Regions from separate parts of the Lysinibacillus sp. OF-1 genome, predicted to be linked through region 1. Evidence: a T-box and tRNA genes for the amino acid it is inferred to sense, from the RefSeq annotation. Region 1 holds a T-box; the other regions hold tRNA genes.

Region 1 (9,960 bases):
TATATAAAAAGGAAAGTGTTGTTGATTGACTGGTATTGTCTGAACTTTACCTATGAAAGTATGCCCATGTACATGAAGAAGATTCGTCCAATAAGTAAAATGGGCCGTCCTAGCGTTATACGTCATTAAATAAGGTACACCTGATGTAGTTGTCATAAACGATTTTTGCAGCAATGGGGAAATGGTAATTTTGCTGATGCCGTTGATTGCATCTTTGCTTTGAGGCGTTTGAAAAAGCCAAATTACTTGTATATCGTTTTTTTCGTAGCCAGCTGTACGTTGTTGCCATTTTTCATGGGAGATTGTGCTACATTGAAATTCAATTGCATAGTGACGATCATTTATTGTAATGAGCAAATCCGGGCGTTGAGCAAGCTGCTTTAAAAATGGCTCTAGCTCCACTTGATATCCATGCTTTGTGAGCCATTCAAATAATTGCATTTTACCTTGGAGATGAAGTTTAGATTCACCTTCAGCGAACAATTGTGGACAATGCTTTTTGGCGAAGTGTGAAAAATGGGGAATATTATGTTGACCTACTTTCAATTGAACTGGTTCTAGACATTGAGGACAAAAAAATTTCATTTGTCGCCTATATCGTTGTAAAGCTTTCCTCGTATATTGATATGGGAGAAATAGCTGCTGTTTGTTGTTATAAGCTACCAGCATTTAATCAACTCCTTTTTAGTCAACTATAATGGAGTTGGTTTGCCCTCACAAAAATTAAGCAATTATTTCTTGAAATTTTAAAAATGCCGTCTCATATATCTTCATTCAGCAGATTTCACAGCATGAGCAGAGAGGCCTGTACAACGCTGGTCAATTAACCGATGATAGCTTAAATATGAATGCAAAAAAAGGACTGTAGCAAAACTCAATAAATTTACGAGTTTTACTACAGTCTAAAAAATGAGGTATTTTAATGCTTATGCAAAGTATTTTCGAACTGTTTCAAAGCAATTAAATTCCATAATCTTTTCACCGTACTCCTCTAGACGGTGAATGGTTAAATTGGATGGTGTTAAAAATTCCTTGATGACCGCATTTCGATCATGACGATTTAAATCCTCATCTGCGTTCCCGAAATCAACAACTAAATAGTACCAATCTTCATATTTGAATAATGAGGAATCCACTAATTCGTCTGTCATTCGTTTTGCGACAGGGATTAACTCATCAATATCTTTAAATTTATAAACATAAATGTCTGTATCCATAAATAACTCTGACTCATCCATGTCACCAAGTTGAGTTAGCTGGCTAAGAAGATCTTCTCCAACTTCATCGAATGGTGCAAACATTTCTTTGTGTTCATCAAAACTCGAATGACCATCTAATGTTTCACCGTCTTTTAAAATATGTGCACGTGTGACAATGATTTCTAAGCCTACTTCAGATGCATTGATGTGAATCCAAATCGGACCCTCTACATCAAAGTAATCCTCCGTGTTTACTTCATCAATCATATCCCAAAAAAGTTGCTCACCCTTTGCTCGATTGTACCAAATTTCTTCACGACTATAGCCGCGATCCTCTATATCATTATACGTAATAAAGAGCTTGAGTGTATTTTCATTTACACGTTCGATGTCCACTAGACCTCATCTCCCTTCACTGTCATATGCTGAAAAACAGTTTTGTTTCATTAGTATGCTTTTATTCTTTGTTTTTAACCTTCATACTGCATTTGTTTTTCAACCTTTGACCACACTCAGTAAAACCATCGAGGAACCGCAAACATGATTTTTTTTGTTCACAGTTGTCTCTAACTCTATTGTATGCTGTTCTGTCATAAAATGAAAAGGATATACACCGTTTCACAGAAGATATTTGAATTATTGAAATTGTAGTAAACTATTTAACTTAAATCAAGTTTAACATACTTTTACGGAAATATATGACTTTTCCCTATCAATTATTATACTTCATATAGAAGGTTTTACATAAGTAAAACATAAAAAAATAGATGTCACAACATGCATTCCACATTTGTAACATCTACAATATATATTATTCAAAATGAGTAGGTTTAATTCACCATTCGTTGCGCTTCTTGAAGCTGATATGCTCGAACTTTTCGAGGTAGGAAGCGACGAATTTCATCTTCATTATAGCCAACTTGTAGACGTTTTTCGTCCAAAATAATTGGTCGGCGTAATAAACCAGGATACTCCTGAATTAATTCATATAAACGTTGTAGTGGTAAACTTTCAACATCCACATTTAATTTTTGAAATATTTTTGAACGAGTAGAAATGATTTCATCTGTCCCGTCTTCTGTCATACGTAAAATTTTTTTAATTTCACTAATACTTAGTGGCTCAGAAAATATATTACGTTCTGTATATGGAATTTCGTGCTCCTCTAACCAAGCTTTCGCTTTACGACAAGAGGTACAACTTGGTGATGTAAATAGGGTTACGATCATTCTGACACATCCTTTCATTTTGTAATCATTATCTATAAACCAGAACCAAAGTGTTAAATTAGAATTAATGTAAAGTAAAATACACAGTACCATTATACAGCACTCAGCTGTATTTGAATATAGTTCCAATAAAAAAAGACTGAACCCATCACAAATTATTCTGTCTCTTTATACAGCTTTTAATAAAGCGTATTTCCTTCTATCTTATGTGCTACTACTAACATTCCCACTTTCAGTGCATTTTAAACATCCAAGCATGTATCTTAGTTGTTCTCATTTAAAAAGATTAAACGAGAAAATTGTCAATTTGACGTGTACACCTAAACACAATTTTAATAAAAAAATTTATATTTATAACAAAATTACACAACAAAAAAAGCATATAATTTTTTCTCGAAAAAAACCACCGTCAAAAGTCTGACTTTACACAATGGAATCTTTATAATATAATTCTTTGCAATCAAATCAATTTGAATAATTTAAATTGAGAAAAACGCTGACGAAGAGTAGTACATATGTTCATTTCACGTTTAGAGAGTCTGTGGTTGCTGCAAACAGATCGTGGAGACATGTGGAATGGACTTCCGAGTTAGCTTTGTGAACGCTGTTAGAAGCTATTAGCAGAGCTCGTCCCTTCACGTTACGAAGCTGAGTGGCCTTTTAGGCAAGCTGGGTGGTACCGCGGATTCAAAACATCATTCGTCCCTTCATTAGAAAAAATCTAATGAGGACGCATGATGTTTTTTTGTCTTTATCGTGAGGTGGAAAAGTGAGCAAAACGCCGCTGACAACCATCACGGAATTTGAATTCGAGGAGGAACTTTTAATGACAACTATTTTTTCAGGCGTACAGCCTACAGGAATCGTTACTTTAGGGAACTATTTAGGAGCATTCAAGCAATTCCCTGCACTACAAGACGAAGGAAATGCTATTTATTGTATCGTTGATCAGCATGCGATCACGGTTGCCCAGGATCCTAAAGAATTACGTGAAAGCATTCGTAAGCTGGCAGCTACCTATATTGCTACTGGCATCGACCCTAAAAAATCTACGTTATTCATTCAATCAGAGGTGCCAGCGCATGCTCAGGCAGGATGGATGTTACAATGTGTTGCGTCTATCGGGGAGCTAGAACGTATGACACAATTTAAAGATAAATCACATGGTAAAGAAAGCGTTTCTGCTGCTCTTTTAACATATCCACCGTTAATGGCTGCAGACATTCTACTTTACAACACAAACATTGTCCCTGTCGGCGATGATCAGAAGCAGCATATCGAGCTAACTCGTGACCTTGCAGAACGTTTTAATAAACGCTTTGGTGACGTTTTAACAATTCCAGAAATTCAATTACCAAAAGCAGGCGCTCGTATTAAATCCTTACAAGAGCCAACAAAGAAAATGAGTAAATCTGACCCTAATACGAAAGCGACAATCCGTTTGCTAGATACTGCGAAGGACATTGAGAAAAAAATTAAATCAGCGGTTACGGATTCTGATGGTATTGTTGCATTTGATGTAGAAAATAAACCAGGTGTCTCGAATTTATTGACAATCGAATCGGCTATTTCTGGTATAGCCATTGAAGATTTAGTCAAAAAATATGAGGGAATTGGTTATGGTGGATTCAAGCAAGGTGTTGCAACAGCTGTTATCGAACATCTAACACCAATTCAAGAAAAATTCTATCATTTAGTAGAATCCTCTGAATTAGATGTCATCTTAGATGAAGGTGCTGAAAAGGCGAATGCGATTGCCAGTGCTACATTAAAACGCATGGAAGATGCAATGGGTCTCGGCCGCACACGTCGCTAATTTATGGCTTGTCTGTGGAGCGATCAAAGCCTAAATCAAGCACAACAGCGCAAATGATAATGCAGGCTCCTACCGCCATATAAAATTCTGTTGTTTGAAAAATAAATTTGAAAACAACCTTCCAGGAATAACCTAATGTTCGATAATTTAAATACAATATGAGATTCCCTACAGAGAGAATCATTAAGCCATAGCTTACTAAAAATAAAAAGAGACGAAACACAGTAGAGGCATCCTTTCTATTTCTTCTTACTTATCATTTATTCACAAAACTATAAAAAAAGACGTCAGCCGTTTAAATTTGGCTGACGTTTTTTAAGTTTATATATTATGCTTCATATTTTTTGAATAGAAGACTGGCATTGTGACCACCAAAACCAAGAGAATTACTCATCGCATATTGAATGTTTGCTTCTCTCGCTTCGTTTGGAACATAATCTAAATCACATTCTGGATCTGGATCTACTAAATTAATTGTTGGAGGTAAAATGCCTTCTTTTAAGGCTAATGCTGTGAAAATCGCTTCCACACCACCAGCTGCTCCTAATAAGTGACCCGTCATAGACTTTGTAGAGCTCATAGCAAGCTTATACGCATGATCACCAAAAGTAGTTTTAACAGCTTGTGTTTCAAATAAATCATTGTAAGGTGTGCTAGTACCATGTGCATTAATATAATCAACTTGTGATGGATCAACTCCACCATCTGTCAATGCTTGCGTCATTGCACGTGCTGCCCCCTCACCCTCTGGAGCTGGAGCCGTAATGTGATGTGCATCACCTGTTGCACCATAACCTAAAACTTCAGCATATATTTTAGCGCCACGAGCTTTTGCATGTTCATACTCTTCTAGAATAACGATACCAGCGCCTTCTCCGATAATAAAACCATCGCGGTTTTTATCAAATGGACGACATGCTGCTTGTGGGTCTGGATTTAATGATAAAGCTGTATTTGCACAGAAGCCTGCCACAGCCATTGTAACGATTGGTGATTCAGCACCACCTGAAATCATCACATCTGCATCCCCACGTTCAATTACTTTAAAGGCATCACCAATGGAGTTTGTTCCCGAAGCACACGCCGTTACAGAACATGAGTTAATACCTTTTGCACCAACGTGAATAGATACTTGCCCTGAAGCCATATCAGGAATCATCATTGGAATGAAGAATGGGCTGACACGTCTTGCGCCACGCTCTTGGAATGTTAAAAATTGTTGTTCATAAGTTTCCATACCGCCGATACCAGAGCCAATCCATACACCCGCACGTGGAGCTAGCTCTTCATCAATTGTTAATTGTGCATCTTCCATTGCCATAATGGAAGCGGCTAACGCGTAGTGCGTAAAACGATCCATTTTACGTGCTTCTTTACGATCAATATATTTTTCAATATCGAAATCCTTCACTTCTGCTGCGATTTTTGCTGCAAAAAGTTCTTTATTCAATCGTGTCAGCTCACCAATGCCAGATTTACCAGCCTTGATGTTAGCCCATGTTTCTTCGATACTATTTCCTAGTGGTGTCACTGCGCCAATTCCTGTAATTACTACTCGTCGTTTACTCATTGTCTTACTCCCCTCAAGCATTTTTCCTTCTTATTTTCCCCATCTCATGGCTACGGCACCCCATGTTAAGCCGCCACCAAAACCAACGAGGACTAATAAGTCATCCTCTTTAATCTTACCTGCTTCGAGCTCATCTACCAAGGAAATACCAATAGATGCTGCTGAAGTATTTCCATATTTATGAATCGTTTTTGACATTTTTTCAGGTGGTAGCTCTAATCGCTCACGAGCAGATTCCATAATTCGTATATTTGCCTGATGCGGCACTAAAAAATCTACGTCTTCTTTTGTTAATCCTGCTTTCTTTAACACATTAACAGCCGATTCACCCATTTGACGTACAGCAAACTTAAACACTTCACGACCATTCATTGTAATCGTGTCTTGCTGTGTTAAATAAAGGTTTTTACCGCCTGTACCATCAGCACCAAGTTCAAATGATACAATACCTCTGCCTTCAGATACTGGCCCAACAATGGCTGCACTAGCACCATCACCGAATAAAACAGCTGTATTACGATCCTTCCAATCAATGACTTTCGACAGCTTTTCTACACCTACTACTAAGACATATTTATAAGTATTTGCCTCTACAAAGTGCTTCGCTGTCACTAAGCTATATATAAATCCTGCACATGCCGCTGCTTGATCCATCGCCGCCGCATTCACTGCTCCGATTTGTTCCTGAACCATACATGCTACACTTGGAAAAGTTTGATCCTGTGTGACAGTTGCTACAAGTATTAAACCAATTTCCTCTGGCGTAATACCCGCTTTTGCAATAGCTTCTTTAGCAGCTGCTACTGCTAAATCTGAAGTTTCCTGATCCTCTGCCGCAAAATGACGTTCTTCAATGCCTGTTCGAGTTCGAATCCATTCATCTGAAGTATCCATTATTTTTTCCAAATCAAAATTTGTAACGACCTTCTCAGGAACATATTTGCCAATTCCTATAATACCAGCGTTCATATAGCAACCCCTCAGCTTTCTTACTATCAATTATTAGTAACTGGTCATAATTATAACGCATACGAAAGGAAGGACGCAAGATGATTTAAAATTAATGTGTTTTGGACGTGGTGGAGATTTTATTTTTGGTGAGGGCTGACTCTTTATTAGGTTAGGCGAGAGTTTTGGCATTATCGTCATTTTTAAGCGGGTGAACTTCTACGTCATAGTACTGTTCACCTTTTTATGAACGGAGTGTCTTACTTAGGGGCGCTTTCTACTAGCTCTGAGCCAAGTCCCTACTATAATTAGAGCGCTTCTTCACTCGTTACGAGCAAAAACCCTAATCGAGACAAATTCCCCTGACTCTTCTTCATTACAAAGCACACACTAACTTCCTATCATTAAACATCAGCATACCTTCTGCAATCAAATGCTACGATATACCGTTGAATATAAATTGCAGATCCTCGTATTTGTTGTGACAAATTCGCCATGTTTCACATAAAAGGTTCATTTTTTTTCGATTTATGTTATGATATGATAATGAATATGAGTAAAACCTTATAATGAAAAAAGTTCGGTTGAGGTGAAATTAATGCAATATATCGTAACGTTCATATGGTCATTCCTACTAGTTTCTATGTTAAACTACGTAGTCAGCTCTGTACTTGGTGTACCATTTGATTTTAAAACAGGGGCAATCGTTTCTGTTGTATTCTCCATTCTAATCTTTATTATTGGAGCAATCATTCCAAACGACCCTACACCAGAAGCTGCAGACCATCATTAATTTATCTAGAAAAAACCTGTTCAGCACATTGCCGAACAGGTTTTTTCTGTTATTTTTCCACAACACATTGACCATCACGCATTTTCACATGCAAAGTTTCTCCTGGTAAAACCTCACCACGAAGCAGTTCTCTAGCTACTGCTGTTTCGATATGTCGTTGTACAAAGCGTTTTAATGGTCTCGCTCCAAACTGAGCATCCGCTCCTTGCTGTACTACCCAGTCAATAACCTCTTGCTCGACAGATAAAGTAATTTCCTGTTCTGCCACACGTTTAATCAGTTGCTCCACGTACTTCCAAGCAATCGCAGTAAAATGCTTTGTAGATAAAGCATGGAAAAAGATAATGTCATCCATACGGTTTAATAATTCTGGTTTAAAATGTTGGCGTAGGGCCGTCATCACTAAGTCTTCAACAGCATTATCGCCTTCTTTTGCCTCCATTAAATAACTAGAGCCAATATTGGATGTTAGAATGACCACTGTATTTGTAAAATTCACCATACGTCCCTGACTATCTGTAATGCGGCCATCATCTAAAATTTGTAATAAAATATTCGCCACATCTGGATGTGCTTTTTCAATTTCATCTAGGAGGACCACGGAATATGGATTTCGGCGTACAGCCTCTGTTAATTGTCCGCCCTCCTCATAACCTACATAGCCTGGAGGAGCACCAACGAGACGAGACACACTATGTTTCTCCATGTATTCACTCATATCAATTCGAATAAAGTGATCTTCTGCATCAAATAACTGCGCAGCAAGTGCCTTAGCAAGCTCAGTTTTACCAACACCTGTTGGACCTAAGAATAAAAAGCTCCCAATCGGACGATGTGGATCTTTAATACCTGCACGTGCACGCCATACAGCTTCTGTTACTAATTGTACTGCTGTGTCTTGACCGACTACTCTTTCATGTAATGTATCCTTTAATCGTAGAAGTTTTTCACGCTCTCCTTCTACTAATTTTGTTACAGGAATTCCTGTCCAGCGGGAAACGATCGCAGCAATTTCATCTGCCGTTACTTCTTCACGTAAAATGCGGGATTCTGCCCCATTTTCTAACTGTTTTTCGAGTTCCTGAATTTCCTTTTCTAATGTTGGGATTTTGCCATGGCGTAATTCCGCAGCTTTATTTAAATCATATTTACTTTCTGCTTCATCTAAATCACGACGGTATTTATCTAATGTTTCCCGTTTTTTCTGAATGTCGTGTAACATTTCTTTTTCTGCTTCCCATTGTTGGCGCATGCCCTCTGAGGATTCTTTTAATTTTGTTAATTCCTCACGCAATTGCTCTAGACGTTTTTTACTTGCTTCGTCCTTTTCCTTACGTAATGCCTGTTCTTCAATCTCAAGCTGCATAATGCGACGTGTCACTGCGTCTAATTCCTGTGGCATCGAATCAATTTCTGTACGAATCATCGCACAAGCCTCATCAATTAAATCAATTGCCTTATCAGGTAAAAATCGCTCTGTAATATATCGGTTGGACAGTTCTGCTGCCGCAACAATTGCTCTGTCATGAATTCGTACTGCATGATGTAATTCAAAGCGTTCTTTTAAGCCCCGTAAAATGGAAACCGTATCCTCAATCGAAGGCTCACGTACAAGAACTTGCTGGAATCGTCGCTCTAAAGCAGGATCTTTTTCAATGTACATACGATACTCATCTAGTGTTGTAGCACCAATACAATGTAGTTCACCGCGTGCAAGCATAGGCTTGAGCATATTCCCTGCATCCATAGCACCGTCTGTTTTGCCTGCGCCGACGATGGTATGAATTTCATCAATAAATAAAATGATTTGTCCTTCTGAATCTTTCACCTCTTTTAACACACCTTTTAAGCGCTCTTCAAATTGGCCACGATAGCTTGCCCCTGCGATTAAAGCACTCATATCTAGCTCATATAACACACATTCTTTCAAGCCCTCTGGCACATCGCCTTTCACAATACGCTGTGCTAAACCCTCAACAATCGCTGTTTTACCAACTCCTGGTTCACCAATTAATACAGGATTATTTTTCGTTTTGCGTGTTAAAATACGAATGACATTTCGAATTTCCTCATCACGCCCGATAACTGGGTCCATTTTGCCGTTTTTAACTTCTTCAATCAAATTTCGTCCAAATTGCTCTAGTGGTTTTTTGTTATCTGTTTGTTGAAATTGCATAGCTAGCACTCCTTTACCATCATGTTTCTTATCATTGTTATACCCATTCTTGTTCTTTTAAAAAGTTTGACCTTTTTTGACTAACTTTATTTTACATCAATCGACATTGCTTCGCAAAGAAATCGCACTAAAATTTTTTCACGGATTATGGAAATTTACGTTATAATAATGATATGTTTCTATGTTTTAGTATCGAAAAATCCACTATCCTTTTGTAATAATTGCCGTT
Region 2 (9,960 bases), 500 kb from region 1:
TTGCATTTGTGACCAATAAAATACGAGCAGATCTTGTAGCGATTGTGTCACTTCTAGCATTTGTCATTGCGGATATTCTAACGCCAACGGAGGCATTAGCTGGTTTTTCAAACTCTGTCGTTTTAATGATTGCAGGGCTATTTGTCGTGGGCGCTGGAATATTACGCACAGGTCTAGCAGGAATGGCAGGGCAACTCTTACTTAAATGGTCGGGCAATAGTGAGCTGAAATTATTTGTGCTACTGCTTATTATTGTAGGATCTGTTGGTGCCTTTATGAGCAATACTGGTACCGTAGCATTAATGATGCCAATCGTTGTAAGTATAGCGATTAGTATGAAAGTTAGTCCGTCTAAGTTTCTACTCCCACTCTCATATGTAGCAAGTCTTTCTGGTCTGATGACACTGATTGCGTCACCAACCAATTTAATTGTCAGTCAGTTATTGGTTGATCGAGGCTATAATAAACTGGGCTTTTTTGAAGTGACCCCTATTGGTATTGTTGGGATGATTGCTGGAATTACTTATTTAGTGCTTGTACGTAATATTCTATTACCAAAGGATCAAAACCGTACACAAACAAATGAAGGCTATAAACTTTCACCAAAAAAAATTATTAAGCAATATGATTTAAATAATCGTCTATTTAAAATCGCTGTTCCTGAAGACTCACCAATTATTGAGACATCTTTAGCAGAGCTAAAACTGCCAGCTAAGTACACGCTCTGTATGATGAAAATTCATCGTAAATCACAGGAGGGTATCAATTTACTGCCGATGACATATCAGGAAATGGCAGGTCCAACTAGTGTCATTCATGCCAAGGACGAGCTGTATGTTCAAGGAGAAGTAGAGGATATTCGTCGTTTTGTTGAGGATTATCATCTTGAGATGCAAGGGTTAGTGGAAGGAGAAGCTGATGAATTGGTATCGAAACATCTCGGTATTGCAGAGGTGTTGCTGACACCTAATTCGAGCTTTATTAATGAAACCGTTAGCTCTCTTGGATTCAGGGAAAAATATAATTTAAATATCATTGGCATTAATCGCAGAGGTGGTTATAAGCTTCAGGATATGGTTTCTCATAAATTGAAATTTGGAGATGCCATATTAGTACAGGGAGCATGGGATGAAATTCTCTTGTTAGCAAGAGAGACCCAGGATGTCGTGGTTGTCGGTCAGCCTAAAGAACACGCGAGTGTGGCAGCCGCTACAGGTAAAGCTGGTATTGCCGGTTTAATTATGCTGTTGATGATTATTTTAATGGCATTCGAAGTTTTCCCAGCTGTAATCTCAGTAATGATTGGTGCTGTGTTGATGATTTTAACAGGCTGTTTACGAAACATGGAAGATGCCTATAGCAATATGAATTTTGAAAGTATTGTGCTAGTGGCTGCAATGTTGCCAATGGCAACGGCGTTAGAAAAAACTGGAGGCATGACCATTTTATCGGATGGTATTATTAATGCCTTGGGTGATTTTGGACCATATGGCGTGCTCATTGGTGTTTATATTTTAACAGCTATATTTGGTCAATTTATAAGTAATACGGCAACTGCTGTATTGTTCGCGCCCATTGCAATGAGTGCAGCCATTGCTATGGAAGTTAGTCCTACAACATTTATGATTGCAGTAGCAGTTGCGGCAAGTATGGCATTTGCTACGCCGATTGCTTCCCCTACGAATGCGCTAGTAATGACGGCGGGGGGCTATAAATTTATGGATTTTGTAAGAATAGGGGTACCATTACAAATTGTTATGTTTATCGTTATGATGATTGCCATCCCATTCTTTTTCCCGTTTTAAAAACTCGGTTTCTATACCGAGTTTTTTATTTTATATAAAGATCTATTATTTTTTATCGAAAAGTATGATAAAATTCTTTTTTAGATAGCGGTATAACATGGCACTCACTTGTGAAAATTGAATTTTAGGTTGTCATTATTTTTACGAGTATATATAGGAAGTTTTTCATTACCAAGAAAAAAGTTAAATTTTTTTCATGAAAAGTGTTGACCTTTTAAAAATAAGAGTGTAGTATTATACAAGTCGCCACGGTGACACGCTAAAACAAAGCAAAACATGAACCTTGAAAACTGAACAAGCAAAACGTAATCAATAAAGTTTTCAGTAACTAACTTCGGTTAGTGAACGAAACAAAATTTTGGACATCAAAATGATGCCAGCAAAACAATTTGAGCTATTCAAATTTCTTTTATGGAGAGTTTGATCCTGGCTCAGGACGAACGCTGGCGGCGTGCCTAATACATGCAAGTCGAGCGAACAGAGAAGGAGCTTGCTCCTTCGACGTTAGCGGCGGACGGGTGAGTAACACGTGGGCAACCTACCTTATAGTTTGGGATAACTCCGGGAAACCGGGGCTAATACCGAATAATCTGTTTCACCTCATGGTGAAACACTGAAAGACGGTTTCGGCTGTCGCTATAGGATGGGCCCGCGGCGCATTAGCTAGTTGGTGAGGTAACGGCTCACCAAGGCGACGATGCGTAGCCGACCTGAGAGGGTGATCGGCCACACTGGGACTGAGACACGGCCCAGACTCCTACGGGAGGCAGCAGTAGGGAATCTTCCACAATGGGCGAAAGCCTGATGGAGCAACGCCGCGTGAGTGAAGAAGGATTTCGGTTCGTAAAACTCTGTTGTAAGGGAAGAACAAGTACAGTAGTAACTGGCTGTACCTTGACGGTACCTTATTAGAAAGCCACGGCTAACTACGTGCCAGCAGCCGCGGTAATACGTAGGTGGCAAGCGTTGTCCGGAATTATTGGGCGTAAAGCGCGCGCAGGTGGTTTCTTAAGTCTGATGTGAAAGCCCACGGCTCAACCGTGGAGGGTCATTGGAAACTGGGAGACTTGAGTGCAGAAGAGGATAGTGGAATTCCAAGTGTAGCGGTGAAATGCGTAGAGATTTGGAGGAACACCAGTGGCGAAGGCGACTATCTGGTCTGTAACTGACACTGAGGCGCGAAAGCGTGGGGAGCAAACAGGATTAGATACCCTGGTAGTCCACGCCGTAAACGATGAGTGCTAAGTGTTAGGGGGTTTCCGCCCCTTAGTGCTGCAGCTAACGCATTAAGCACTCCGCCTGGGGAGTACGGTCGCAAGACTGAAACTCAAAGGAATTGACGGGGGCCCGCACAAGCGGTGGAGCATGTGGTTTAATTCGAAGCAACGCGAAGAACCTTACCAGGTCTTGACATCCCGTTGACCACTGTAGAGATATAGTTTCCCCTTCGGGGGCAACGGTGACAGGTGGTGCATGGTTGTCGTCAGCTCGTGTCGTGAGATGTTGGGTTAAGTCCCGCAACGAGCGCAACCCTTGATCTTAGTTGCCATCATTTAGTTGGGCACTCTAAGGTGACTGCCGGTGACAAACCGGAGGAAGGTGGGGATGACGTCAAATCATCATGCCCCTTATGACCTGGGCTACACACGTGCTACAATGGACGATACAAACGGTTGCCAACTCGCGAGAGGGAGCTAATCCGATAAAGTCGTTCTCAGTTCGGATTGTAGGCTGCAACTCGCCTACATGAAGCCGGAATCGCTAGTAATCGCGGATCAGCATGCCGCGGTGAATACGTTCCCGGGCCTTGTACACACCGCCCGTCACACCACGAGAGTTTGTAACACCCGAAGTCGGTGAGGTAACCTTTTGGAGCCAGCCGCCGAAGGTGGGATAGATGATTGGGGTGAAGTCGTAACAAGGTAGCCGTATCGGAAGGTGCGGCTGGATCACCTCCTTTCTAAGGATTATTTCGGAATACAAACCTAGGGTTTGTAAGATTACGTTTTGCGTTCAGTTTTGAAGGTTCATTCTTTCTTGAATGAAAAGCTTCAAAACTTGTTCTTTGAAAACTGGATAAAACGACATTGAAATTGTAACAAACACATTTATTTTTTTAAGTTTTTTTATAGGCTTAATAACATTAGAAGGTTTCAAGACACGAGCAGTTCTAGGAAGCAATCGAGTGAATGAAGGAGCGTACTTGAGTACGTGACTGATTGAACGAGTGAAGCTGACAACGAAATGTGATGTGTATTGAAAGCCGTTAGGTTAAGTTATTAAGGGCGCACGGCGAATGCCTTGGCACTAGGAGCCGAAGAAGGACGGCACTAACACCGATATGCTTCGGGGAGCTGTAAGTGAGCTTTGATCCGGAGATTTCCGAATGGGGGAACCCACTACGTTTAATCGCGTAGTATCTTGACGTGAATACATAGCGTCTTGAAGGCAGACCCAGGGAACTGAAACATCTAAGTACCTGGAGGAAGAGAAAGAAAAATCGATTCCCTGAGTAGCGGCGAGCGAAACGGGAAGAGCCCAAACCAAGAGGCTTGCCTCTTGGGGTTGTAGGACACTCAATACGGAGTTACAAAAGAGCGAGTTAGATGAAGCGACTTGGAAAGGTCCGCCAGAGCAGGTAAAAGCCCTGTAGTCGAAAGTTCGTTCTCTCCTGAGTGGATCCTGAGTACGGCGGAACACGTGAAATTCCGTCGGAATCCGGGAGGACCATCTCCCAAGGCTAAATACTACCTAGTGACCGATAGTGAACCAGTACCGTGAGGGAAAGGTGAAAAGCACCCCGGAAGGGGAGTGAAAGAGATCCTGAAACCGTGTGCCTACAAGTAGTTAGAGCCCGTTAATGGGTGATAGCGTGCCTTTTGTAGAATGAACCGGCGAGTTACGATTACGTGCGAGGTTAAGCTTTAGAAGGCGGAGCCGCAGCGAAAGCGAGTCTGAATAGGGCGAAATAGTACGTGGTCGTAGACCCGAAACCAGGTGATCTACCCATGTCCAGGGTGAAGGTAAGGTAACACTTACTGGAGGCCCGAACCCACGCACGTTGAAAAGTGCGGGGATGAGGTGTGGGTAGCGGAGAAATTCCAATCGAACTTGGAGATAGCTGGTTCTCTCCGAAATAGCTTTAGGGCTAGCCTCGTGATGAGAATACTGGAGGTAGAGCACTGTTTGGACTAGGGGGCCATCCCGGTTTACCGAATTCAGACAAACTCCGAATGCCAGATATTTATACACGGGAGTCAGACTGCGAGTGATAAGATCCGTAGTCAAAAGGGAAACAGCCCAGACCACCAGCTAAGGTCCCAAAGTAATCGTTAAGTGGAAAAGGATGTGGCGTTGCACAGACAACCAGGATGTTGGCTTAGAAGCAGCCATCATTTAAAGAGTGCGTAATAGCTCACTGGTCGAGTGACGCTGCGCCGAAAATGTATCGGGGCTAAACGATTCACCGAAGCTGTGGATTGACATCTACGATGTCAGTGGTAGGAGAGCGTTCTAAGTGCGTTGAAGTCAGACCGGAAGGACTGGTGGAGCGCTTAGAAGTGAGAATGCCGGTATGAGTAGCGAAAGACGGGTGAGAATCCCGTCCACCGTATGACTAAGGTTTCCTGAGGAAGGCTCGTCCGCTCAGGGTTAGTCGGGACCTAAGCCGAGGCCGATAGGCGTAGGCGATGGACAACAGGTTGATATTCCTGTACCACCTCCTCACCGTTTGAGAAATGGGGGGACGCAGTAGGATAGGGTAAGCGCGCTGTTGGTTATGCGCGTCCAAGCAGTAAGGCGTGTGTGTAGGCAAATCCGCACACTGTAACGTTGAGCTGTGATGGCGAGTCCGTATGGACGAAGTTCCTGATTTCACACTGCCAAGAAAAGCCTCTATCGAGGTGAGAGGTGCCCGTACCGCAAACCGACACAGGTAGTCGAGGAGAGAATCCTAAGGTGTGCGAGAGAACTCTCGTTAAGGAACTCGGCAAAATGACCCCGTAACTTCGGGAGAAGGGGTGCTCTTGAGCGTGCAAGCGCATGAGAGCCGCAGTGAATAGGCCCAGGCGACTGTTTAGCAAAAACACAGGTCTCTGCAAAACCGTAAGGTGACGTATAGGGGCTGACGCCTGCCCGGTGCTGGAAGGTTAAGAGGAGTGGTTAGCGCAAGCGAAGCTGCGAATTGAAGCCCCAGTAAACGGCGGCCGTAACTATAACGGTCCTAAGGTAGCGAAATTCCTTGTCGGGTAAGTTCCGACCCGCACGAAAGGCGTAACGATCTGGGCACTGTCTCAACGAGAGACTCGGTGAAATTATAGTACCTGTGAAGATGCAGGTTACCCGCGACAGGACGGAAAGACCCCGTGGAGCTTTACTGTAGCCTGATATTGAATTTTGGTACAACTTGTACAGGATAGGTAGGAGCCAGAGATCTCGGAGCGCCAGCTTCGAAGGAGGCGTCGGTGGGATACTACCCTGGTTGTATTGAAATTCTAACCCATGCCCCTTAGCGGGGCAGGAGACAGTGTCAGGCGGACAGTTTGACTGGGGCGGTCGCCTCCTAAAAGGTAACGGAGGCGCCCAAAGGTTCCCTCAGAATGGTTGGAAATCATTCGTAGAGTGTAAAGGCACAAGGGAGCTTGACTGCGAGACCTACAAGTCGAGCAGGGTCGAAAGACGGGCTTAGTGATCCGGTGGTTCCGCATGGAAGGGCCATCGCTCAACGGATAAAAGCTACCCCGGGGATAACAGGCTTATCTCCCCCAAGAGTCCACATCGACGGGGAGGTTTGGCACCTCGATGTCGGCTCATCGCATCCTGGGGCTGTAGTCGGTCCCAAGGGTTGGGCTGTTCGCCCATTAAAGCGGTACGCGAGCTGGGTTCAGAACGTCGTGAGACAGTTCGGTCCCTATCCGTCGTGGGCGTAGGAAATTTGAGAGGAGCTGTCCTTAGTACGAGAGGACCGGGATGGACACACCGCTGGTGTACCAGTTGTCTTGCCAAAGGCATCGCTGGGTAGCTATGTGTGGACGGGATAAGTGCTGAAAGCATCTAAGCATGAAGCCCCCCTCAAGATGAGATTTCCCATTACGCAAGTAAGTAAGATCCCTCAAAGACGATGAGGTAGATAGGTTCGAGGTGGAAGTGTGGTGACACATGGAGCTGACGAATACTAATCGATCGAGGACTTAACCAAAACGTTTGAAACATTCAATGAACCGTTTATCCAGTTTTGAAAGAACAACTCTTTCAACTGAATAAGTGAAGTGATGATGGCAAAGAGGCCACACCCGTTCCCATACCGAACACGGAAGTTAAGCTCTTTAGCGCCGATGGTAGTTGGGGGCTTCCCCCTGTGAGAGTAGGACATCGCTTCGCTTATTTTTCGTGGAGGATTAGCTCAGCTGGGAGAGCATCTGCCTTACAAGCAGAGGGTCGGCGGTTCGAGCCCGTCATCCTCCACCATTATTTTTAAAACAGTATAGTATTATCGCGGGGTGGAGCAGTGGTAGCTCGTCGGGCTCATAACCCGAAGGTCGTTGGTTCAAATCCAGCCCCCGCAACCAAATGGTCCCGTGGTGTAGCGGTTAACATGCCTGCCTGTCACGCAGGAGATCGCCGGTTCGATCCCGGTCGGGACCGCCATTTTTTTTTGCCGGTGTAGCTCAGTTGGTAGAGCAACTGACTTGTAATCAGTAGGTCGTGGGTTCGACTCCTATCGCCGGCACCATTCCCTTGGAGGGGTAGCGAAGTGGCTAAACGCGGCGGACTGTAAATCCGCTCCTTAGGGTTCGGCGGTTCGAATCCGTCCCCCTCCACCATTTTAGGGGCATAGTTCAACGGTAGAATAGAGGTCTCCAAAACCTTTGGTGTGGGTTCGATTCCTACTGCCCCTGCCAGGTATTGAGGTACTCGTTCATATACAGCTGTTATAATTTATATAGTGGCGATTGTGGCGAAGTGGTTAACGCATCGGATTGTGGTTCCGACATTCGTGGGTTCGATTCCCATCAGTCGCCCCATTTTCAAATTGGGGTATAGCCAAGCGGTAAGGCAACGGATTTTGATTCCGTCATGCCTAGGTTCGAATCCTAGTACCCCAGCCATTTTTCTTTTTTACGAGCCATTAGCTCAGTTGGTAGAGCATCTGACTTTTAATCAGAGGGTCGAAGGTTCGAGTCCTTCATGGCTCATCGTTTTTTAATGAATATTGCGCCCGTAGCTCAATTGGATAGAGCGTCTGACTACGGATCAGAAGGTTATGGGTTCGACTCCTGTCGGGCGCGCCAATAAATTTATGTTTTCGGAATGTAGCTCAGCTTGGTAGAGCACTTGGTTTGGGACCAAGGGGTCGTAGGTTCGAATCCTGTCATTCCGACCATTTTTTATGATAAATGGGGCCTTAGCTCAGCTGGGAGAGCGCCTGCCTTGCACGCAGGAGGTCAGCGGTTCGATCCCGCTAGGCTCCACCAGTTCAATATTTTTGGAGGTATACCCAAGTCTGGCTGAAGGGATCGGTCTTGAAAACCGACAGGCGGGTAACACCGCGCGGGGGTTCGAATCCCTCTACCTCCTCCATTTTGGGTCAGTAGCTCAGTTGGTAGAGCATTAGATTGAAGCTCTAAGTGTCGGCGGTTCGATTCCGTCCTGACCCACCATTATTTGCGGGTGTAGTTTAATGGTAAAACCTCAGCCTTCCAAGCTGATGTCGTGAGTTCGATTCTCATCACCCGCTCCAAAATGGGCCTATAGCTCAGCTGGTTAGAGCGCACGCCTGATAAGCGTGAGGTCGATGGTTCGAGTCCATTTAGGCCCATCATTATTCCGAAGTAGCTCAGTTGGTAGTAGCACCTGACTGTTAATCAGGTTGTCGCAGGTTCGAGTCCTGCCTTCGGAGCCACGGCCCGTTGGTCAAGTGGTTAAGACACCGCCCTTTCACGGCGGTAACACGGGTTCGAATCCCGTACGGGTCATCAAGCATGTAGCACAAATATTGTGTTACATGCTTTTTCTTTTATCAATAAATGATACATTAGTAAAGAGTGAAAGCTACGAATCCGCTATCAATGGTTCAGTAGCTTTTTTACATGACTAATATTTTGTTTCTCCTTTCTATAAGATGTCGCCCACCTCTTTTCCTTCTTCATTCACAATATCTTCTAATCATGATTCGATTCATTATAAATTTGAACAAACTATTTCATATATGCAATATGTATGTTTTTTTATAGCTATTTTCGTGGTGCTTGTCGTTTTGTTCCTCTAATATGAGGATAAGTGGAGGAATCGAAATGAATATACAGGAGATCCAGCAATTTTTAAGTTTATATCAGACAGAACAAGATGAATCAGAACGTTGGTTAGCGAATAGATTACAACAGATTAAGAATGCAGGTGAGTACGACCCAACAACAGAGGAGCTAGCTTTTGGTGCACGGGTGGCGTGGCGTAATAGTAACAAATGTATTGGTCGTCTGTTTTGGCAATCATTGCATGTAGTAGATGCACGTGCCGTTTTAGATGAACAGGATATTTTTCAAAAACTACTGGAGCATATCGATTATGCAACAAATAGTGGAAAAATCCGTCCAACAATAACAGTATTTGCTTCGAACAGAGTGCGTATATGGAATCATCAGCTAATTCGTTATGCAGGCTATGAAACGGAAGCTGGCGTTATTGGTGATGCACATTCTATTGTTTTTACTAAAGTATGTGAATCGTTAGGTTGGAAAAGTGAGAGGACACCATTCGATGTGTTACCTCTTGTTATACAAGTAGATGAGCGAGCTCCGCAGCTGTTTACAATTCCTGTAGAATATATTTTAGAGGTGCCAATTCGTCATCCAGAGTCAGTGGATGTAGAGAAATTAGGAATGAAATGGTATGCTGTACCCATAATTTCAAGTATGCGTTTTCAAATGGCAGGCATTGATTTCCAAGCCGCACCCTTTAATGGCTGGTATATGGGGACAGAAATCGGTGCACGTAATTTAGCAGATCATGACCGTTATAATATGCTACCAGCTATTGCGGAGGTTTTTAATCTTGATACAACCAAGCAAGCTTCACTTTGGCGTGATCGTGCATTAGTGGAGCTTAATATTGCTGTCCTTCATTCTTTTAAAGAACAAGGCGTGAGCATTGTCGATCA
Region 3 (9,960 bases), 1.5 Mb from region 1:
ACACAAAAAACTTTTTCAAAAAAGTAGTTGACATGATTTGAGCGAGATGTTAATATTAAGAAGTCGCTGAAAAACGACTTGAATAATGAACCTTGAAAACTGAACAAGCAAAACGTAATCAATAAAGTTTTCAGTAACTAACTTCGGTTAATGAACGAAACAAAATTTTGGACATCAAAATGATGCCAGCAAAACAATTTGAGCTATTCAAATTTCCTTTATGGAGAGTTTGATCCTGGCTCAGGACGAACGCTGGCGGCGTGCCTAATACATGCAAGTCGAGCGAACAGAGAAGGAGCTTGCTCCTTCGACGTTAGCGGCGGACGGGTGAGTAACACGTGGGCAACCTACCTTATAGTTTGGGATAACTCCGGGAAACCGGGGCTAATACCGAATAATCTGTTTCACCTCATGGTGAAACACTGAAAGACGGTTTCGGCTGTCGCTATAGGATGGGCCCGCGGCGCATTAGCTAGTTGGTGAGGTAACGGCTCACCAAGGCGACGATGCGTAGCCGACCTGAGAGGGTGATCGGCCACACTGGGACTGAGACACGGCCCAGACTCCTACGGGAGGCAGCAGTAGGGAATCTTCCACAATGGGCGAAAGCCTGATGGAGCAACGCCGCGTGAGTGAAGAAGGATTTCGGTTCGTAAAACTCTGTTGTAAGGGAAGAACAAGTACAGTAGTAACTGGCTGTACCTTGACGGTACCTTATTAGAAAGCCACGGCTAACTACGTGCCAGCAGCCGCGGTAATACGTAGGTGGCAAGCGTTGTCCGGAATTATTGGGCGTAAAGCGCGCGCAGGTGGTTTCTTAAGTCTGATGTGAAAGCCCACGGCTCAACCGTGGAGGGTCATTGGAAACTGGGAGACTTGAGTGCAGAAGAGGATAGTGGAATTCCAAGTGTAGCGGTGAAATGCGTAGAGATTTGGAGGAACACCAGTGGCGAAGGCGACTATCTGGTCTGTAACTGACACTGAGGCGCGAAAGCGTGGGGAGCAAACAGGATTAGATACCCTGGTAGTCCACGCCGTAAACGATGAGTGCTAAGTGTTAGGGGGTTTCCGCCCCTTAGTGCTGCAGCTAACGCATTAAGCACTCCGCCTGGGGAGTACGGTCGCAAGACTGAAACTCAAAGGAATTGACGGGGGCCCGCACAAGCGGTGGAGCATGTGGTTTAATTCGAAGCAACGCGAAGAACCTTACCAGGTCTTGACATCCCGTTGACCACTGTAGAGATATAGTTTCCCCTTCGGGGGCAACGGTGACAGGTGGTGCATGGTTGTCGTCAGCTCGTGTCGTGAGATGTTGGGTTAAGTCCCGCAACGAGCGCAACCCTTGATCTTAGTTGCCATCATTTAGTTGGGCACTCTAAGGTGACTGCCGGTGACAAACCGGAGGAAGGTGGGGATGACGTCAAATCATCATGCCCCTTATGACCTGGGCTACACACGTGCTACAATGGACGATACAAACGGTTGCCAACTCGCGAGAGGGAGCTAATCCGATAAAGTCGTTCTCAGTTCGGATTGTAGGCTGCAACTCGCCTACATGAAGCCGGAATCGCTAGTAATCGCGGATCAGCATGCCGCGGTGAATACGTTCCCGGGCCTTGTACACACCGCCCGTCACACCACGAGAGTTTGTAACACCCGAAGTCGGTGAGGTAACCTTTTGGAGCCAGCCGCCGAAGGTGGGATAGATGATTGGGGTGAAGTCGTAACAAGGTAGCCGTATCGGAAGGTGCGGCTGGATCACCTCCTTTCTAAGGATTATTTCGGAATACAAACCTAGGGTTTGTAAGATTACGTTTTGCGTTCAGTTTTGAAGGTTCATTCTTCTTGAATGAATTACTTCTAATTATGTGCTCCTGTCGCTACGCTTTCGTCGCAAAGCTGCGAGATGTATAAGCAGGCAGTAGCTTTGTTCTTTGAAAACTGGATAAAACGACATTGAAATTGTAACAAACACATTTATTTTTTTAAGTTTTTTTATAGGCTTAATAACTTGGTTAAGTTATTAAGGGCGCACGGCGAATGCCTTGGCACTAGGAGCCGAAGAAGGACGGCACTAACACCGATATGCTTCGGGGAGCTGTAAGTGAGCTTTGATCCGGAGATTTCCGAATGGGGGAACCCACTACGTTTAATCGCGTAGTATCTTGACGTGAATACATAGCGTCTTGAAGGCAGACCCAGGGAACTGAAACATCTAAGTACCTGGAGGAAGAGAAAGAAAAATCGATTCCCTGAGTAGCGGCGAGCGAAACGGGAAGAGCCCAAACCAAGAGGCTTGCCTCTTGGGGTTGTAGGACACTCAATACGGAGTTACAAAAGAGCGAGTTAGATGAAGCGACTTGGAAAGGTCCGCCAGAGCAGGTAAAAGCCCTGTAGTCGAAAGTTCGTTCTCTCCTGAGTGGATCCTGAGTACGGCGGAACACGTGAAATTCCGTCGGAATCCGGGAGGACCATCTCCCAAGGCTAAATACTACCTAGTGACCGATAGTGAACCAGTACCGTGAGGGAAAGGTGAAAAGCACCCCGGAAGGGGAGTGAAAGAGATCCTGAAACCGTGTGCCTACAAGTAGTTAGAGCCCGTTAATGGGTGATAGCGTGCCTTTTGTAGAATGAACCGGCGAGTTACGATTACGTGCGAGGTTAAGCTTTAGAAGGCGGAGCCGCAGCGAAAGCGAGTCTGAATAGGGCGAAATAGTACGTGGTCGTAGACCCGAAACCAGGTGATCTACCCATGTCCAGGGTGAAGGTAAGGTAACACTTACTGGAGGCCCGAACCCACGCACGTTGAAAAGTGCGGGGATGAGGTGTGGGTAGCGGAGAAATTCCAATCGAACTTGGAGATAGCTGGTTCTCTCCGAAATAGCTTTAGGGCTAGCCTCGTGATGAGAATACTGGAGGTAGAGCACTGTTTGGACTAGGGGGCCATCCCGGTTTACCGAATTCAGACAAACTCCGAATGCCAGATATTTATACACGGGAGTCAGACTGCGAGTGATAAGATCCGTAGTCAAAAGGGAAACAGCCCAGACCACCAGCTAAGGTCCCAAAGTAATCGTTAAGTGGAAAAGGATGTGGCGTTGCACAGACAACCAGGATGTTGGCTTAGAAGCAGCCATCATTTAAAGAGTGCGTAATAGCTCACTGGTCGAGTGACGCTGCGCCGAAAATGTATCGGGGCTAAACGATTCACCGAAGCTGTGGATTGACATCTACGATGTCAGTGGTAGGAGAGCGTTCTAAGTGCGTTGAAGTCAGACCGGAAGGACTGGTGGAGCGCTTAGAAGTGAGAATGCCGGTATGAGTAGCGAAAGACGGGTGAGAATCCCGTCCACCGTATGACTAAGGTTTCCTGAGGAAGGCTCGTCCGCTCAGGGTTAGTCGGGACCTAAGCCGAGGCCGATAGGCGTAGGCGATGGACAACAGGTTGATATTCCTGTACCACCTCCTCACCGTTTGAGAAATGGGGGGACGCAGTAGGATAGGGTAAGCGCGCTGTTGGTTATGCGCGTCCAAGCAGTAAGGCGTGTGTGTAGGCAAATCCGCACACTGTAACGTTGAGCTGTGATGGCGAGTCCGTATGGACGAAGTTCCTGATTTCACACTGCCAAGAAAAGCCTCTATCGAGGTGAGAGGTGCCCGTACCGCAAACCGACACAGGTAGTCGAGGAGAGAATCCTAAGGTGTGCGAGAGAACTCTCGTTAAGGAACTCGGCAAAATGACCCCGTAACTTCGGGAGAAGGGGTGCTCTTGAGCGTGCAAGCGCATGAGAGCCGCAGTGAATAGGCCCAGGCGACTGTTTAGCAAAAACACAGGTCTCTGCAAAACCGTAAGGTGACGTATAGGGGCTGACGCCTGCCCGGTGCTGGAAGGTTAAGAGGAGTGGTTAGCGCAAGCGAAGCTGCGAATTGAAGCCCCAGTAAACGGCGGCCGTAACTATAACGGTCCTAAGGTAGCGAAATTCCTTGTCGGGTAAGTTCCGACCCGCACGAAAGGCGTAACGATCTGGGCACTGTCTCAACGAGAGACTCGGTGAAATTATAGTACCTGTGAAGATGCAGGTTACCCGCGACAGGACGGAAAGACCCCGTGGAGCTTTACTGTAGCCTGATATTGAATTTTGGTACAACTTGTACAGGATAGGTAGGAGCCAGAGATCTCGGAGCGCCAGCTTCGAAGGAGGCGTCGGTGGGATACTACCCTGGTTGTATTGAAATTCTAACCCATGCCCCTTAGCGGGGCAGGAGACAGTGTCAGGCGGACAGTTTGACTGGGGCGGTCGCCTCCTAAAAGGTAACGGAGGCGCCCAAAGGTTCCCTCAGAATGGTTGGAAATCATTCGTAGAGTGTAAAGGCACAAGGGAGCTTGACTGCGAGACCTACAAGTCGAGCAGGGTCGAAAGACGGGCTTAGTGATCCGGTGGTTCCGCATGGAAGGGCCATCGCTCAACGGATAAAAGCTACCCCGGGGATAACAGGCTTATCTCCCCCAAGAGTCCACATCGACGGGGAGGTTTGGCACCTCGATGTCGGCTCATCGCATCCTGGGGCTGTAGTCGGTCCCAAGGGTTGGGCTGTTCGCCCATTAAAGCGGTACGCGAGCTGGGTTCAGAACGTCGTGAGACAGTTCGGTCCCTATCCGTCGTGGGCGTAGGAAATTTGAGAGGAGCTGTCCTTAGTACGAGAGGACCGGGATGGACACACCGCTGGTGTACCAGTTGTCTTGCCAAAGGCATCGCTGGGTAGCTATGTGTGGACGGGATAAGTGCTGAAAGCATCTAAGCATGAAGCCCCCCTCAAGATGAGATTTCCCATTACGCAAGTAAGTAAGATCCCTCAAAGACGATGAGGTAGATAGGTTCGAGGTGGAAGTGTGGTGACACATGGAGCTGACGAATACTAATCGATCGAGGACTTAACCAAAATGTTTGAACCATTCAATGTACGTTTATCCAGTTTTGAAAGAATAAAAAATATTATAATATACTTGTAATTTTGATAAAATATGTTATAATAAGTATTGTCTTTCAAATAGTCTAGTGATGATGGCAAAGAGGTCACACCCGTTCCCATACCGAACACGGAAGTTAAGCTCTTTAGCGCCGATGGTAGTTGGGGGCTTCCCCCTGTGAGAGTAGGACGTCGCTAGGCTATATACTAAAATTATTCCGAAGTAGCTCAGTTGGTAGTAGCACCTGACTGTTAATCAGGTTGTCGCAGGTTCGAGTCCTGCCTTCGGAGCCATTCTTGGAGAGTTGTCCGAGTGGCCGAAGGAGCACGATTGGAAATCGTGTAGGCGGTTAACACTGTCTCAAGGGTTCAAATCCCTTACTCTCCGCCAGCACTTTGATTTATTCCAAAAGTTGGCCCCTTGGTCAAGTGGTTAAGACACCGCCCTTTCACGGCGGTAACACGGGTTCGAATCCCGTAGGGGTCACCATTTAAATACCCAGATGGAGGATTAGCTCAGCTGGGAGAGCATCTGCCTTACAAGCAGAGGGTCGGCGGTTCGAGCCCGTCATCCTCCACCATTATTTTTACAATAGTATATGATTATCGCGGGGTGGAGCAGTGGTAGCTCGTCGGGCTCATAACCCGAAGGTCGTTGGTTCAAATCCGGCCCCCGCAACCAAATGGTCCCGTGGTGTAGCGGTTAACATGCCTGCCTGTCACGCAGGAGATCGCCGGTTCGATCCCGGTCGGGACCGCCATTTATTTTAATAACAAGGGTCAGTAGCTCAGTTGGTAGAGCATTAGATTGAAGCTCTAAGTGTCGGCGGTTCGATTCCGTCCTGACCCATCATGTTTTTTTGCCGGTGTAGCTCAGTTGGTAGAGCAACTGACTTGTAATCAGTAGGTCGTGGGTTCGACTCCTATCGCCGGCACCATGTATTCCCGGAGGGGTAGCGAAGTGGCTAAACGCGGCGGACTGTAAATCCGCTCCTTAGGGTTCGGCGGTTCGAATCCGTCCCCCTCCACCAGTTTTATTATTATAGGGGCATAGTTCAACGGTAGAATAGAGGTCTCCAAAACCTTTGGTGTGGGTTCGATTCCTACTGCCCCTGCCAATTAATTTTATGGCGATTGTGGCGAAGTGGTTAACGCACCGGATTGTGGTTCCGGCATTCGTGGGTTCGATTCCCATCAGTCGCCCCATTTAAAGTAAAATTAATAAAAATTATAATATAATGGCGATTGTGGCGAAGTGGTTAACGCACCGGATTGTGGTTCCGGCACTCGTGGGTTCGATTCCCATCAGTCGCCCCATTTATATAATTATCTTTTGGGGTATAGCCAAGCGGTAAGGCAACGGATTTTGATTCCGTCATGCCCTGGTTCGAATCCAGGTACCCCAGCCATTTTGCGGAAGTAGTTCAGTGGTAGAACACCACCTTGCCAAGGTGGGGGTCGCGAGTTCGAACCTCGTCTTCCGCTCCAACTTCGATGGCGGCATAGCCAAGTGGTAAGGCACAGGTCTGCAACACCTTTATCACCGGTTCAAATCCGGTTGCCGCCTCCATATTTTAACTCTAATCGGTGTATCCGATTTTTTTTATCTCCATTATGCCGGTGTGGCGGAATTGGCAGACGCGCACGACTCAAAATCGTGTTCCTTTGGAGTGTCGGTTCGACCCCGACCACCGGTATCTTTTACAGCGAAGAATCCTTGAAATAACAAGGGTTCTTTTTTTTATGTAGAAAATATGTAGAAAACTTTAAAAGATGTTCAATAATTTGTGGTAAAATAGTATTAATTTGAATGGGGGTATTTGGTATATGAGTCAAGAAATTAAAGATGGTAAAGTAGTTTCTTTTATTAATATGGGGTCTTCGGATTTTATAGTGGAATTATCTTTTTAAAGTTTAAAAATAATTAGTGTTCAAATCGGAATATCTGGTGGAATACTAAGTGTCATAAATGTATCAATTAAATACGAGAGATACGTGAGAAAGTTAAAATAGTCTAACGAACAAGAGCTAAGAAAATTTATGGCACAATACATGGAAAAAGTGTGTGACATACTGGAAAACAGACCTTATTGTTATGACTTATACTGTATCGAGGTATTCGAATTATTGTATTTGTACCTATGTAGCAGATAAATTAAAGGACAGTCATTAATATAAGATATAGGAATTGACAACAATACTATTACACTATACAATGTAATTGTGAAATTGGTAATAAAAAGTATTATCGTTTTACTTAAATAAAAGGGAGGAATTTAAAATGAATTCAGCAAAAACTGATGTTCTAAAAGTGGAAGGTTTGGATTGCCCTTCATGTGCAACAACAGTTGAAAAAGCTTTGAAAAAATTAAAGGGAATTCAAAGTACAGAGGCTAACTTTTTTGCGGAAAAATTAACTGTAACTTATGATGATTCCAGAGTAACTCTTGACGACATTGCTGATAAATTAAAAAAAGTAGGTCACCCTGTAGTTAAATAACTCCAGTTTTCCCACTTAATGTTATCCCTTTAGATAACTTTTGAGTGGGGTTTAGTATTTAATTTATCTTTTCCTATCAAATGAATAAAAACATATCAATTTTTTTGATTACATTTTAAAAATGGAACATAAATAAGGGGGAACACAGAAATGAATACAAGGTGGTATAAACACCCAAGGACAATACTGTTGATTATTGCCGCAACCGTCACAGCATTTACACTGATTGCAGAAATTGGATTCGGTCTACCTGAAATGTGGGCGATTATTTTATATAGTATTGCAATTGTTGTTGGAGGGATCTATCCAGCAAGAAGTGCATGGGTTGAATTAAGAAATGGAAGTCTCTCCATTAATACATTGCTTATTGCGGCAGTAATTGGAGCTATTTATCTAGGATTATGGGAAGAAGCTGCGATGCTTGTCGTTATTTTCTCTTTAGGTGAATTAATGGAATCATACGCATCAGATAAAGCCAGAAATGCAATTAGAGCATTAGTTGAATTAGCCCCTAGTGAAGCAACAGTCATTCGAAATGGTCGTCAAATGCGTATATTGACAGAACAAGTGGAAATCAGAGATATCGTTCTGGTACGTCCCGGAGAAAAAATACCAGTTGATGGTGTAGTCACTAAAGGTTCAACTACAGTTGATCAAGCTTCCATTACTGGAGAGTCAATACCTGTATCAAAACAATTAGGAGATGAGGTATTTGCTTCAACATTAAATGGACGTGGTGCATTGGAAATAGAAGTGACTAAACTTGCTCAAGATACAACCCTAGCCCAAATTATTAAATTAGTAGAGGGCGCACAAATGAAAAAAGGGAAAGGACAGCGGTTCAGTGAGAAATTTGGTGCCATTTACACGCCAGCCATGTTTGTATTAGCGATCATTGTGGCTATTGTACCTCCCCTTTTCTTTGGTCAACCTTTTGATGAATGGTTATATAGAGCTTTAGTGGTACTAGTCGTTTCTTGTTCTTGTGGATTAGTACTGTCTGTGCCAGTCGCAGTCGTTACTGGCATTGGAACGGCAGCTCGAAGTGGAGTAATGGTTAAAGGCGGTATTTATATAGAATCAGCTGGTAGTACTCAAGTTGTGGCATTTGATAAAACAGGAACCTTGACAGTTGGAAAGCCTTCGGTCACGGATCTTGTAACGGTATCAGACCTTTCAAATAAGCAATTATTGGATATTGCTGGTGCGCTTGAAAAACAATCCGAACATCCTTTAGCTGATGCGATTATGGAAGAAACATTAAACAAAAAGATTACAATTCCAGATGTAGAAGAATTCGATTCACTTACAGGTCGTGGGGCAAAAGGTAAGATTAACGGAAATAATTACTACATTGGAAATCCACGCTTGTTTAACGAATTAAAAGTAAACATAAATAAAGACCACGTCATGCAAATTGAAAAGCTGCAAGGACAAGGGAAAACTGTCATGCTCTTAGGAACTGCCAATGAAGTACTTGGGATGATTGCAGTAGCTGATAGACCCAAAGAAAATGCAAAACAAGCTATTCAAAGTTTGAAAGAAGCTGGTGTGAAAAAGGTTGTTATGCTAACAGGTGATAATAGACTAACAGGTGAAGCAATTGGTAAAGAACTTGGCGTTGATGAAGTAAGAGCAGAACTCCTTCCAGAAGATAAGATTAACGCAGTGAAAGAATTGCAAAAACAGTATGGGCAGGTAGCGATGGTAGGAGATGGTGTAAATGATGCACCAGCACTGGCTCAGGCTGATGTAGGTATTGCAATGGGAGTTCAAGGAACAGACGTTGCACTAGAGACAGCAGATATTGCTTTAATGCAGGATAATTTAGATCAACTAGTATATACACTAAAATTAAGTAAAAAGACAGTTTCTAAAATATACCAAAATATTGCTATTTCGTTAGCGATAGTTGCGTTCCTTGTTGTGACTGCCTTGATCGGAGTCATGCCTCTTACATTAGGTTTAATTATAAATGAAGGTAGTGCATTACTTATTATTATCAACGGAATGTTCCTACGCAGGCATAAATGGAAAAAAGAAGGAATAAGGGTTGAAAACAATCAAAGTAATATTCCATTGGCTGATGCGGAATAATCTAAAAAAATATAATTTGACACACAAACTATTACACTATATAATGTAATAGTGAAGTGGAGGAGGAAATAATGGAAGAAAATTGTTGTACACCTAAACCTCAGCTAACGGATCGTCCTTTGTTGGATATAGATTATGCGGAGGGATTGAGCGAAACGTTTAAAATCCTTTCAAACGGCACGAGGCTTCGGATATTACACGCAGTGATTCGAACACCAAACATATCCGTTACTGAGTTGGCTGAACAACTCGAAATGAAACCTCAAGCCATCTCTAACCAACTTCAACGATTAGATGATAAGGGCATTGTTCGTTCGTCTCGTGAGGGAAATTTTATTCGGTATCGAGTTGTTGATCCTTGTGTAACCAGCCTTTTACACGAAGGATGGTGCCTA

Evidence for each region. A T-box is a leader RNA that pairs with one kind of tRNA and senses whether it is charged. The one in region 1 lies ahead of trpS (tryptophan--tRNA ligase), so its partner is inferred to be a tRNA-Trp.
Region 2: it has a tRNA-Trp gene. The T-box ahead of trpS (tryptophan--tRNA ligase) is inferred to sense a tRNA for this amino acid. The anticodon was not compared.
Region 3: it has a tRNA-Trp gene. The T-box ahead of trpS (tryptophan--tRNA ligase) is inferred to sense a tRNA for this amino acid. The anticodon was not compared.

What each region holds. Positions count from the first base shown of each region.
Region 1 covers NZ_CP102798.1:760,644-770,603, reverse strand. Annotated here, with positions in the region: gene NV349_RS03550 (competence protein CoiA) at 1-669, opposite strand, end outside; gene mecA (adaptor protein MecA) at 927-1,595, opposite strand; gene spxA (transcriptional regulator SpxA) at 2,030-2,425, opposite strand; T-box leader at 2,916-3,138, shown strand; gene trpS (tryptophan--tRNA ligase) at 3,255-4,244, shown strand; gene NV349_RS03530 (YuzI family membrane protein) at 4,246-4,467, opposite strand; gene fabF (beta-ketoacyl-ACP synthase II) at 4,573-5,814, opposite strand; gene NV349_RS03520 (beta-ketoacyl-ACP synthase III) at 5,845-6,783, opposite strand; gene NV349_RS03515 (YjzD family protein) at 7,361-7,555, shown strand; gene NV349_RS03510 (ATP-dependent Clp protease ATP-binding subunit) at 7,605-9,731, opposite strand.
Region 2 covers NZ_CP102798.1:262,336-272,295, forward strand. Annotated here, with positions in the region: gene NV349_RS01190 (SLC13 family permease) at 1-1,805, shown strand, start outside; rRNA gene NV349_RS01195 (16S ribosomal RNA) at 2,214-3,765, shown strand; rRNA gene NV349_RS01200 (23S ribosomal RNA) at 4,075-7,002, shown strand; rRNA gene rrf (5S ribosomal RNA) at 7,069-7,184, shown strand; tRNA gene NV349_RS01210 (tRNA-Val) at 7,196-7,271, shown strand; tRNA gene NV349_RS01215 (tRNA-Met) at 7,298-7,372, shown strand; tRNA gene NV349_RS01220 (tRNA-Asp) at 7,376-7,451, shown strand; tRNA gene NV349_RS01225 (tRNA-Thr) at 7,461-7,536, shown strand; tRNA gene NV349_RS01230 (tRNA-Tyr) at 7,544-7,627, shown strand; tRNA gene NV349_RS01235 (tRNA-Trp) at 7,632-7,705, shown strand; tRNA gene NV349_RS01240 (tRNA-His) at 7,753-7,828, shown strand; tRNA gene NV349_RS01245 (tRNA-Gln) at 7,838-7,912, shown strand; tRNA gene NV349_RS01250 (tRNA-Lys) at 7,927-7,999, shown strand; tRNA gene NV349_RS01255 (tRNA-Arg) at 8,019-8,095, shown strand; tRNA gene NV349_RS01260 (tRNA-Pro) at 8,111-8,187, shown strand; tRNA gene NV349_RS01265 (tRNA-Ala) at 8,203-8,278, shown strand; tRNA gene NV349_RS01270 (tRNA-Ser) at 8,292-8,384, shown strand; tRNA gene NV349_RS01275 (tRNA-Phe) at 8,389-8,464, shown strand; tRNA gene NV349_RS01280 (tRNA-Gly) at 8,471-8,544, shown strand; tRNA gene NV349_RS01285 (tRNA-Ile) at 8,549-8,622, shown strand; tRNA gene NV349_RS01290 (tRNA-Asn) at 8,630-8,706, shown strand; tRNA gene NV349_RS01295 (tRNA-Glu) at 8,708-8,779, shown strand; gene NV349_RS01300 (nitric oxide synthase oxygenase) at 9,098-9,960, shown strand, end outside.
Region 3 covers NZ_CP102798.1:3,969,523-3,979,482, reverse strand. Annotated here, with positions in the region: rRNA gene NV349_RS19540 (16S ribosomal RNA) at 218-1,769, shown strand; rRNA gene NV349_RS19535 (23S ribosomal RNA) at 2,014-4,941, shown strand; rRNA gene rrf (5S ribosomal RNA) at 5,054-5,169, shown strand; tRNA gene NV349_RS19525 (tRNA-Asn) at 5,186-5,262, shown strand; tRNA gene NV349_RS19520 (tRNA-Ser) at 5,268-5,359, shown strand; tRNA gene NV349_RS19515 (tRNA-Glu) at 5,384-5,458, shown strand; tRNA gene NV349_RS19510 (tRNA-Val) at 5,474-5,549, shown strand; tRNA gene NV349_RS19505 (tRNA-Met) at 5,576-5,650, shown strand; tRNA gene NV349_RS19500 (tRNA-Asp) at 5,654-5,729, shown strand; tRNA gene NV349_RS19495 (tRNA-Phe) at 5,746-5,818, shown strand; tRNA gene NV349_RS19490 (tRNA-Thr) at 5,831-5,906, shown strand; tRNA gene NV349_RS19485 (tRNA-Tyr) at 5,916-5,999, shown strand; tRNA gene NV349_RS19480 (tRNA-Trp) at 6,013-6,086, shown strand; tRNA gene NV349_RS19475 (tRNA-His) at 6,099-6,174, shown strand; tRNA gene NV349_RS19470 (tRNA-His) at 6,210-6,285, shown strand; tRNA gene NV349_RS19465 (tRNA-Gln) at 6,303-6,377, shown strand; tRNA gene NV349_RS19460 (tRNA-Gly) at 6,382-6,456, shown strand; tRNA gene NV349_RS19455 (tRNA-Cys) at 6,465-6,538, shown strand; tRNA gene NV349_RS19450 (tRNA-Leu) at 6,585-6,665, shown strand; gene NV349_RS19445 (heavy-metal-associated domain-containing protein) at 7,250-7,468, shown strand; gene NV349_RS19440 (heavy metal translocating P-type ATPase) at 7,619-9,565, shown strand; gene NV349_RS19435 (ArsR/SmtB family transcription factor) at 9,637-9,960, shown strand, end outside.